Regions from separate parts of the Microbulbifer sp. MLAF003 genome, predicted to be linked through region 1. Evidence: predicted binding sites of a transcription regulator. Region 1 holds the regulator's gene; the other holds the start of a gene.
The links. The regulator sigma-54, encoded in region 1, starts transcription at its own class of promoters, with help from an activator protein. The targets are predictions, from matches to a motif close to TGGCACANNNNTTGCNNT.
Positions count from the first base shown of each region.

Region 2: glnL (nitrogen regulation protein NR(II)) is a predicted target of sigma-54. The motif match lies at 967-984, and genes of this name have one in related genera.

Region 1 is NZ_CP120232.1:1,098,220-1,103,164, forward strand. It holds gene rapZ (RNase adapter RapZ) at 1-701, opposite strand, end outside; gene ptsN (PTS IIA-like nitrogen regulatory protein PtsN) at 835-1,293, opposite strand; gene hpf (ribosome hibernation-promoting factor, HPF/YfiA family) at 1,297-1,587, opposite strand; gene P3339_RS05305 (RNA polymerase factor sigma-54) at 1,775-3,232, opposite strand; gene lptB (LPS export ABC transporter ATP-binding protein) at 3,424-4,149, opposite strand; gene lptA (lipopolysaccharide transport periplasmic protein LptA) at 4,249-4,725, opposite strand; gene lptC (LPS export ABC transporter periplasmic protein LptC) at 4,784-4,945, opposite strand, start outside.
Region 2 is NZ_CP120232.1:232,104-237,048, forward strand. It holds gene P3339_RS01125 (DUF4124 domain-containing protein) at 76-726, shown strand; gene glnL (nitrogen regulation protein NR(II)) at 1,058-2,140, shown strand; gene ntrC (nitrogen regulation protein NR(I)) at 2,144-3,550, shown strand; gene P3339_RS01140 (PAS domain-containing protein) at 3,709-4,041, shown strand; gene P3339_RS01145 (peroxiredoxin) at 4,109-4,630, opposite strand; gene P3339_RS01150 (bestrophin-like domain) at 4,797-4,945, shown strand, end outside.

The sequences.
Region 1 (4,945 bases):
CAGTTATTCAGGAAGCTGGTGATATCCGCCTGCATTTTACCGGTTTCAGGGTGGCCTTGTAGGTATTCGGCAACCTCGGGGTCCAGGCCGGTTTTCTGTCTCAGGCTTGTCTCCCAGTAAGGGTTTGGCAGGCAGCGTAAGTCAAATATCAGATCCGCATCTACGGGAACCCCGTATTTAAAGCCAAAGGATTGGAAAAGGATTGCCATGCTCTCTGACTTTTCACCTACTACCCGGTTTTTCACGAGTCCACGTAGCTCGTGCAAACTGAGATTGCTGGTGTCTATCACCATGTCCGCCATCGCAGAGATCGGTGTGAGTAGTTCCTTTTCCTGGTTGAGTGCTTCTAGTAGGTGGGTGCAATCATTGCTGAGAGGGTGTTTCCGCCGGGTTTCACTGAAGCGCTGAACTAACACTGGTTCACGGGCGTCGAGGAAAATAACATCGCACTTTACGCCGTTTGCACGCAGGGATTCAATTACCCGTGGGGCCTGTTTGATATCCTGCCAAAGATTTCGGGCGTCGACGCCAAGAGCCAGCTGAGTATCCCCTTCTGCCGGTTGCTCGTGAACCCTTTTGACCAGTTCTGGTAGCAGGCTGGTTGGTAGGTTGTCAATACAGTTAAACCCTTCGTCCTCTAATAACTGAAGGGCAGAGCTTTTTCCGGAACCAGAACGGCCGCTGATAATAACCAAGCGCATGGGTGTCCCCTTTCTAAGGTCTGTGTATCACTGATTTTTAAAATAACTGCATTGTGATTGATAGTGACAGAGTGGTTGTCATCAACATTAGCATTTAACTTCAGTTTACCCATGGGCTGGTTCACTACCTGGATCACGCGGCTGCAGCGCTATCTATGGCAAGTGCGTAGAGTTCGTCGCTGGTCTTGGCCTGGCGTAACTTATCTCTTACTACGCTATTGGAAAATAGCGCTGCTATCTCGGCCAGAGTTTCTAAATGCTGCTGTTCCGCATCCTCGGGGACTAGTAGAACAAATAACAAATCAACAGGCTGGCGATCGATGGCGTCAAAATCAATTGCAGGCTCAATGGTACAGAGAACGCCAATTGGTTCTTCACAACCAGGCAGACGGCAGTGGGGGATCGCAACCCCCTCCCCAATTCCAGTTGATCCCAAGCGTTCTCGGGCAATCAATTGGTTGAAGATGGTATCGGAGTCATGTTGCGGGTATTGTTCGGCAATAGCCTGGGCAATATTGAGCAATAATTTTTTGCTACTCCCCGCCAGATGGCAAAGGCTCAGGCGGGGAGAGAGTAAAGCTTCCAGTGTCATAGTTCAGCGGTGGTTCTGCAACTTCTCTTTGTGCTTCTTCAGTTGGCGGTCCAGCTTATCAGTCAGAGCGTCAATGGCCGCGTACATATCCTTGTCTTCCGAGCCGGCACAGAGGTCGTGACCATTTATATGTACTCTGGCCTCTGCTTTTTGGATCAATTTTTCGACGGATAGGATAACCTGAGCGTTAGTAATATTGTCGTAATGCCGAGAGAGCTTCTCCAGCTTGCTTTCGCAGTAGCTGCGCATTGGTGAGGTAACATCGACGTGGTGACCACTAATGTTGATCTGCATGGATTTCTCCTAATCGGGTGCATCACATACCGGCACGTCTCCCTTTCGGGTCGCAACCCTACTAGGAAGTGGCCCAGAATGGAAGGATACACTCAAAGTTTGGAGTTTGGTTGCAGAGGGGTGAAGTGTGGTGCCAACGAGTTTGTGACCCAGGTTCTTAGGTTGGTCTAAAAATCATATTTGTGGATCAGACCAGGCGTTTTCGCTCACTGGAAGAGGGAATTCCCATGGATTCCCGGTATTTTGCTACAGTGCGTCGCGCTACCTTAATGCCTTGCTGATCCAGTTCCTGGGTGATTTTGTTATCTGAAAGGGGCTTGCGAGGCGTTTCCGCATTTATAAGTTTGCGAATTAATGCACGAATAGCAGTGGAAGAGGCGTCTTCGCCAGAATCAGTACTTACATGACTGGAGAAAAAGTATTTCAACTCAAAAGTTCCGCGAGGAGTGAGCATGTACTTTTGAGTGGTTACCCTGGAAATAGTAGATTCGTGCATGCCAATGGCTTCAGCTACATCCGCCAGTACCATAGGGCGCATGGCCTCAGGTCCCTCTTCAAAGAATCCCTGCTGTTTTTCCACGATGCAATTGGCGACCTTCAGCAGAGTCTCGTGGCGGCTCTGTAGGCTTTTTAAAAACCAACGTGCCTCCTGTAAGTGGTCGCGCAGGAAGTTGTTATCTCTGGAGTTGTCTGCCCGCTTAACCATGGAGGCATAGTGACTGTTAACGCGAATTCTGGGGGTGATCTCCGGATTTAAGTTTGCCTGCCAGCCTAGCTCCCTACGTGAAACAATAATATCCGGGGTCACATAGGTGGCTTCCTGCTCAGCGAATCTCTCACCTGGATTAGGATTCAGGGTTTGGATCAGCCGGATGACCTCGCCCAGTTGGGCTTCATTTAGACGTGTGCGCCGACTTAACTGACGGAAATCCCGCTTGCCGAGAAGGTCAAGGTGGCGCTGGATAATACACTGGGCCTGTTTTAACCATGGAGTCTCACCAGGGAGCTGCTGTAACTGCAGTAATAGGCACTCTTGTAAATTACGCGCTCCGCACCCAGCAGGCTCAAATTGCTGGATAGCCCTGAGCACAGCAAGCACCTCATCCTCCCCAACAGAAAGGGAGTTTGCAATTTCATCAAGAGGTGTGCATAGCAAACCATTAGGTTCTATGCCGTCTATCAGATTTTCTCCGATTGATTTGTCCAGCTCGGAGAGGGTGGTCAGGTTGAGCTGCCATCGCAGGTGATCCTGCAGGCCGTCCGTAGAGGTATTGCGCTCAAAACTGGGGTCTTCGTTCTCGGTGCTACCGCTGTGGCTGGTGTAGACGTCATCCCAACGTGAATCTACGGGAAGCTCTTCAGGAATGCTTTGACTCCAGTCACTCTCGATGAGATCCCGCTCCTCTACGGTATGCTCAGTAGGGGAGGTGGCCTGTTCGTTAATAGGCTCCGCTTGTAGCTCTGAGATATCTGCGCTGGAAGCTATTTCGTCAGTTTCAGCCTCCAGCATCGGGTTGCTATCCAAGGCGGCTTGGACTTCCTGTTGTAAGTCCAAAGTCGAAAGCTGCAATAGGCGTATTGCCTGTTGCAACTGAGGTGTCATGGTCAGCTGGGTACCGAGCTTTAGTTGAAGAGACTGCTTCATATTGGGGTGCTGCAGGCTGAGATCACATGGAGGTATAAATAACCTCAGATGGCGCAGACTACCCCGGCCTAAAAAGTATTACAAGCAATAAGCATGCCGGTTAGATTGGCTGCCTTATTGTTAAGTAGCTCTTTCGGCGATTAATTTTGTCAATATTCAAGATGTCTGGTGACAAATGTAGCGATCTGTCTCTAAATGGTAAATTCATGTCCCAAATAGACTTCGCGTACCTGCTGGTTGGCCAGCACCTCATCTGGAGTGCCCGCTGCAATAATATGACCCTCACTAACGATATAGGCAGTCTCGCAGATATCCAGCGTCTCTCGCACGTTGTGATCGGTAATTAAGACGCCGATTCCACGATCTCGCAAATGGCGGATTATCTCCTTGATGTCATTGACGGAAATAGGGTCCACCCCAGCGAAAGGTTCGTCCAGCAGTACGAAGCTGGGGTTTGTTGCTAGGGCGCGGGCAATTTCTACCCGACGGCGTTCCCCGCCAGAGAGGGCCATTCCCAGACTGTTTTCAATATGTGTGATATTGAACTCCTGGAGTAGCTCCTGTGCTTGCTGTTGGCGCTCGGCGCGGGTTAAGTCTTTGCGGGTTTCTAGAATGGCTAGGATATTATCCCGAACGGATAGGCGGCGAAAAACGGAGGCTTCCTGGGGGAGGTAGCCAATTCCCTTTCTGGCGCGGCCATGCATGGATAGCCGGGTTATATCCTCATCATCGATCAATACCTGACCAGCATCAGCCTGGACCAGGCCAGCAATCATGTAGAAGCATGTGGTTTTACCTGCACCGTTAGGCCCAAGGAGACCGACGACCTGTCCGCTAGAGACACTGACGGATACGTCCTGAACGACTTTTCTTTTCTTGTATTGCTTGGCTAGGTGTAACGCCTTCAGCGTTGGCATAGTATTTACCGAAATCTGTCCATGTTGCGAGCACAAACGCTCGCCGGTGAAGAGGGTGATAGATGAAATCTTTACTTTTTACGGCTCTGGGTAATGTCTTTACTGGCTGCCGTCGTTGCTTGGAGTCTGGCTTCCATCTTTTTTCTCTGGCTGCCAGATCATCTCTATCCGTTTGCCAGCTTGACCCTGGGCGCTCATTTGTTCGGTAGTTAGGTCGTAGTCAATTTTCTCTGCGGTTAAGGTGTTGCCGTCACGATCTACGTAGGCCTTCCCGGTAAGTTGTAGCTCTTCAGAGGCGACTGCATATTCGATGCGCTGAGCCCGTGCTTTTATCGGGTTCTCGCCTTCCAGTATTTTCTGTTGGAAGCGTGCAGGTTTGCCTAAGGCAATAACACGACTGATTTCCTTTTCCGGGGTGAAATAAACCTCTACTCGGTCCGCCTCTATCTTTAAAGAGCCTTGGGTTATCACTACGTTATTGTTATAAACCACTAGGTTGCTGCTTAAACCCGCATTCATCGCATCCGAGCTAATATTAATGCGCTGTTGGCGGTCTTCGGGGAGTGCGTTTGCCATTGACGTCGCAATCAGAAGCATGGTGAACGCGGAACTCTTGACTAGGTAGTGGCAAAGTTTACTTGGGATCATAGTTACTCTTTACATCGGATAGGATTTCCACCCGGTCTTCATTTAGGTATGCGCGCATTCCCTTTCCTTTAGTCTGGTTAGGACCCGAGCTAATAGTAACAATTTTGTCTGTTTCGGCGAATTCCTTATCTGGCAAAATAGTGATGCT
Region 2 (4,945 bases), 870 kb from region 1:
AGCAGTTGCCCCATTCAATTGAGGCCCCGACTGGGGCAAGAGAAAAGGAGCGTCCGCGTCGCGGTCGATCACGTTATGGGATTTTTGAGATCGTTTCAGGCACTTTTCCTTGTCGCCCCCCTGATGGCTTTTGCCGGTACCGATGGTGGCAGCAGCTCTGGTGCTATCTACAAGACTGTCGGCCCCGACGGGCGCGTGACTTTCAGTGATACTCCACCAGCCAGTGGTGAGGCGCAAAAGGTAGAGCTGGCCCCAATCAATGTCCAGCCTATCACCCTGCCTCGCCCTCTGCCTTCACGCAAGCTATCCCCTAAAGATGATGTAGAGGATGACGGCAGCAAAGAGAGCTACGCAGGGCCGATGTCAATCCAGATTGTGAGCCCCCTGGATGGCGCAACTATCCCCCCGGGACAGCGTTTTATTCCGCTACAAGTGGATGTGCAACCGTCATATCCAAAGGGTGCCAGCTTTTATGCGGTGGTGGATGGTCAACCCTGGCGCGGCAATTCAACCGGCTCCAGCTTGGATATCTCAGCGCTGGAGCGCGGTAGTCACAGTGTGCAGGCGGTACTTATCGATGCCAGTGGGCGCATTCTGGCTCAATCAAAAGTCATTACTGTTTATGTGCAGCGCCCCAGCGTTGCCCAATTGGATAGCTCTATCCTTCGGGCACCTCAGTCAACCAAAGTGTCACTTGGGCCCAGTTTGGCCCAGTCTCAGCCCTGATTGGTTTGTATTACCGCTATCGTCAAGGGCGTTAGCGGGTCTCCGCTAACAATTCACAGCCCGCCTTTCCCTCCCCAGGCTGATTAAATTTTGACCTTCGCACCATTGTGGTGCATTCTCCTGGCTGAGCTGTGCAGCTCCAATGCTCTTGGGGGTGATTAGGCAAATCCTATCGATTGCGCACTGTAAATGCCCATCAGAAGCAACCAATGTGGGCCTGAATAGCCCTGTGCGCCATTTTGGTTTGCTTTTTGCACTGGCTAGATACAAGGGCTTATCGCGCCGGGTGCTAACCCTACCCCGGCCGCCGCAGAGAACCGGAAACCACTGAATGCTCAATGATCGCCAGCTGCGCCAGCTGTTAGACAGTCTCACTTCAGCCGTTATGGTGCTGGATGACACGTTATCACTCTGTTACTTGAACAATGCGGCCGAGGATTTGCTGGCGGCATCCAGTGCAAGGGTCAGCGGATTGCCGTTGGAAGAGGTCGTGCGAGAATCTGCAGCTGCGCAAAAAGCCATGCGTGATGCGCTGGTCAGTTGTGAAAAATATACGGTGCGCCGCGCTCGTTGGCGTCTGCACAACCTGGATACGCGCACTGTGGATTACTCGGTGAGTCCTGTGCCAGAGCTAGGTGTTTTACTGCTTGAGGTGCAACCTATGGACCGCCTGCTGCGCATTGCACGTGAAGATGCATTGCTCAGTACCCAGGAAACTGCGCGTAACCTGGTGCGGGGCATGGCACATGAAGTGAAGAACCCCCTCGGCGGTATCCGCGGTGCGGCACAACTGCTTCAGAGAGAGTTACCAGATGCCTCTCTGGAAGAGTACACACAGATCATCATTGAGGAGGTGGACCGCCTGCGCAATTTGGTGGACCGCTTGTTGGGACCGCGTCAGCCGGTGAAACTGGCGGAGACCAATGTCCATGAAATCCTGGAGCGAGTGGCACAGCTTCTAGAGGTGGAATGTGATGGTGAACTGAGTATCCGCAGGGATTACGACCCCTCTATCCCGGATGTACCAGCGGATCGCGAACAGTTGATCCAGGCACTGCTGAACATCGCCCGCAATGCGATGCAATCGATAAATGAGAGTATCGGTCTCGCCAGTGGGGAGATGGTATTGCGCACACGGGTCCAGCGCCAATTCACAATTGGTCGTCGCAATTGTCCACTGGTATGCCGTATCGAAATTGAAGATAACGGTCCCGGTATTCCCGAGGAGATCCGTGAGCGGATCTTCTTCCCGATGATATCAGGGCGCGCGGAGGGCTCCGGTTTAGGGCTATCCATATCACAGAACATTATCAGTCAGCATCGCGGCCTAATTAAGTGTGACAGCCGTCCCGGTCGCACGGTATTCCAGATCTATTTGCCGTTGACTATCGAATTAGCCAATACAGGAACCTAGAGAATGAGTAATCGCGTTTGGATAATTGACGACGACAGATCTATCCGCTGGGTGCTGGAGCGGGCGCTTTCTCGGGAGGGGATAGAAACCCAATGCTACGAGAGTGGCGATCGTGCCCTGGATGATTTTTACAGCGATTCACCGGACGTGGTGATTAGCGATATTCGTATGCCGGGCTCCGATGGATTCAAGTTGCTTCAGCGCTTCCAGGCGGAACGTCCAAACATGCCGATAATTATTATGACTGCTCACTCGGATCTGGATAGTGCTGTCGCCGCCTATCAGGGCGGTGCCTTTGAATATCTGCCTAAGCCTTTTGATATTGATGAGGCTGTAGCGGTTACACGCCGTGCCCTGGTGCACGCCAGTGAGCAGGCGCAGGAAGAGCGCATTGAACAGGATAATGGCACCGAGAATAAAGAAATCATTGGTGAAGCGCCGGCGATGCAGGAAGTTTTCCGTGCGATCGGCAGGCTCTCTCACTCAAATATCACTGTATTAATCAATGGTGAGTCTGGCACTGGTAAGGAACTGGTGGCTCAGGCGTTGCACAATCACAGTCCACGAAGGGAAAAACCCTTTATCGCCCTGAATATGGCCGCGATTCCGAAAGACTTGATGGAGTCTGAATTGTTTGGGCATGAGAAAGGCGCTTTTACCGGGGCCAGCTCCCAGCGTGCCGGGCGTTTTGAGCAGGCCAATGGCGGTACCCTTTTCCTGGATGAAATTGGTGATATGCCGGCAGAAACCCAGACGCGGCTTCTGCGAGTATTGGCGGATGGGGAGTTTTATCGGGTTGGCGGACACACTCCGGTAAAAGTGGATGTGCGCATTATTGCCGCCACCCATCAAAACCTTGAGGAGCTGGTACTGCAGCATAAATTCCGCGAAGACCTATTTCATCGCTTGAATGTAATTCGCATTCATATTCCAAGGTTGGCCGATCGCCGTGAAGATATCCCAAGGCTGGTGCGTCACTTCTTCAATGCTGCCGCAAAAGACCTCGGGGTGGAACCAAAAATCCTGACTAAGGAAACAGAGGGTTACCTGTCAGGTTTGGATTGGCCTGGAAATGTACGGCAGCTCGAAAATACTTGTCGCTGGATTACCGTTATGGCCTCTGGCCGTGAAGTACATATCGAAGACTTGCCCCAGGAACTGCACCAACAAGGGCAGGAGAGCGAAACCCCACTGGACTGGCAAAAAGCCCTACGTATTTGGGCTGATCAAGCCCTGTCATCCGGGCGGCGCGAAATACTCAGTGAGGCAGTTCCCGCATTTGAGCGTGCCCTGATCGAGATTGCTTTAAAGCATACGGCCGGGCGCAAGCGTGATGCCGCAGATTTACTTGGTTGGGGACGAAATACCCTGACAAGAAAATTAAAAGAGCTGGAGATTAGCGGCAATTAAGAACTATTTTTGTGCCTCCGGCTATTTCTGACAAAGATGAAATAAGAATTTTCATGTTAATACTCAATGAATGATAAAGGCAAAACCTCCTTTGGCTTTTACACTTGCATTTATTAATGCAGTTCAAATATGAATGTAGTGGCTGGAGATGGAGTTCTATGAACGCTGAAGAGCTTAGAGTTGTTGATAATGTGCCGTTTCTTTTTTGGGTAAAAGATCAAGATGAAAAATATATTTGGGGTAATCGCAAAATTTGCGAGTTGGCCGGTGAGGATGTAGTGGGAAAAACCGACGCTCAACTAACTTGGGCGGAAAATGCTCAAGCTCTGCGAGAGGCGGATAAGCGCGTCTTTGCTTCCGGTGAGCCGGATTATTTGCTAGAGCACGTAATTAAATCCAGTCGAGGTGAGGCTACGTTAAGTGTTTGCAAGTGGCTTGGGGAGTTTGAGGGAGAGAAGTGCTGCTTTGGCATTTCTTTCGTAATAGAATGATGTCATAAATAAAGTTGATTCGGATAAATCTGGCCCTGAGTGCTTCGGGCCAGATTTATTAATATTTTTAGGGCTCACTCTTTTCTATGCCTAGTTTGGCCAGGTTTCTGGCAATATCCTCTGCACTGGTGGCAGGGTTAACGTCTTTATCAATTTTCAGGACTTTCCCATCCTTACCGATATAGACAGTAATACGCCGGGCAATATTGATCATTGGAACTAGCACGCCGTAAGCCTTGGCGACTTCACCTGAAGGATCGCTCAGGAGAGGGAAGTCGGCTTCATTGTGCTTAGCGAAGCGTGTATTTTCATCAATATCATCGGTGCTTGCCATAAAGTAGGCAGCATTGAACTTGCGAATCTTGTGTCCATTTTTTGCCAGTGATTTGCACTCTATCGTGCAGCCCTTGGTAAAGGCACGTGGATACCAGGCGATTACTACTGCATTTCTATTTTTGTGTTCAGCGAGTCTGTGTGTATTGCCGTCTGATCCTTGAAGAGAGAAGTCCGGTGCTCTGTCACCAACCTCAAGGGCCATCAATGGCAGGCTGATCAGCGTAGTTAAAACCAGGGTAATCCAGTATTTCATAGTATGTTCGCTCTCGGATATGTTGCGCCTATGCTACCGCTGCCATATGGTACAAACTAGTAGGTTCATTATAAATACGCCACTTCTTTAGCCCTGCAGAGAGCCTGGAAAAACTGGCCAGTGATACCCCGCTGGGCCAGACTTTCCTCAGTCTGTGGGGACTCTTATGCACTCGGGTAATATTTTCTATTTGCTGCCATTGCCCCTGATATATCTGATTACAGTGGCACTGGTTCTCTGCGCTTTGGCGTTAGGGGTATTCTGGGGGCATAGGCGCCAGAGAAGAGAGAGTGTTGCTGGTGAGTCGTCGATTGG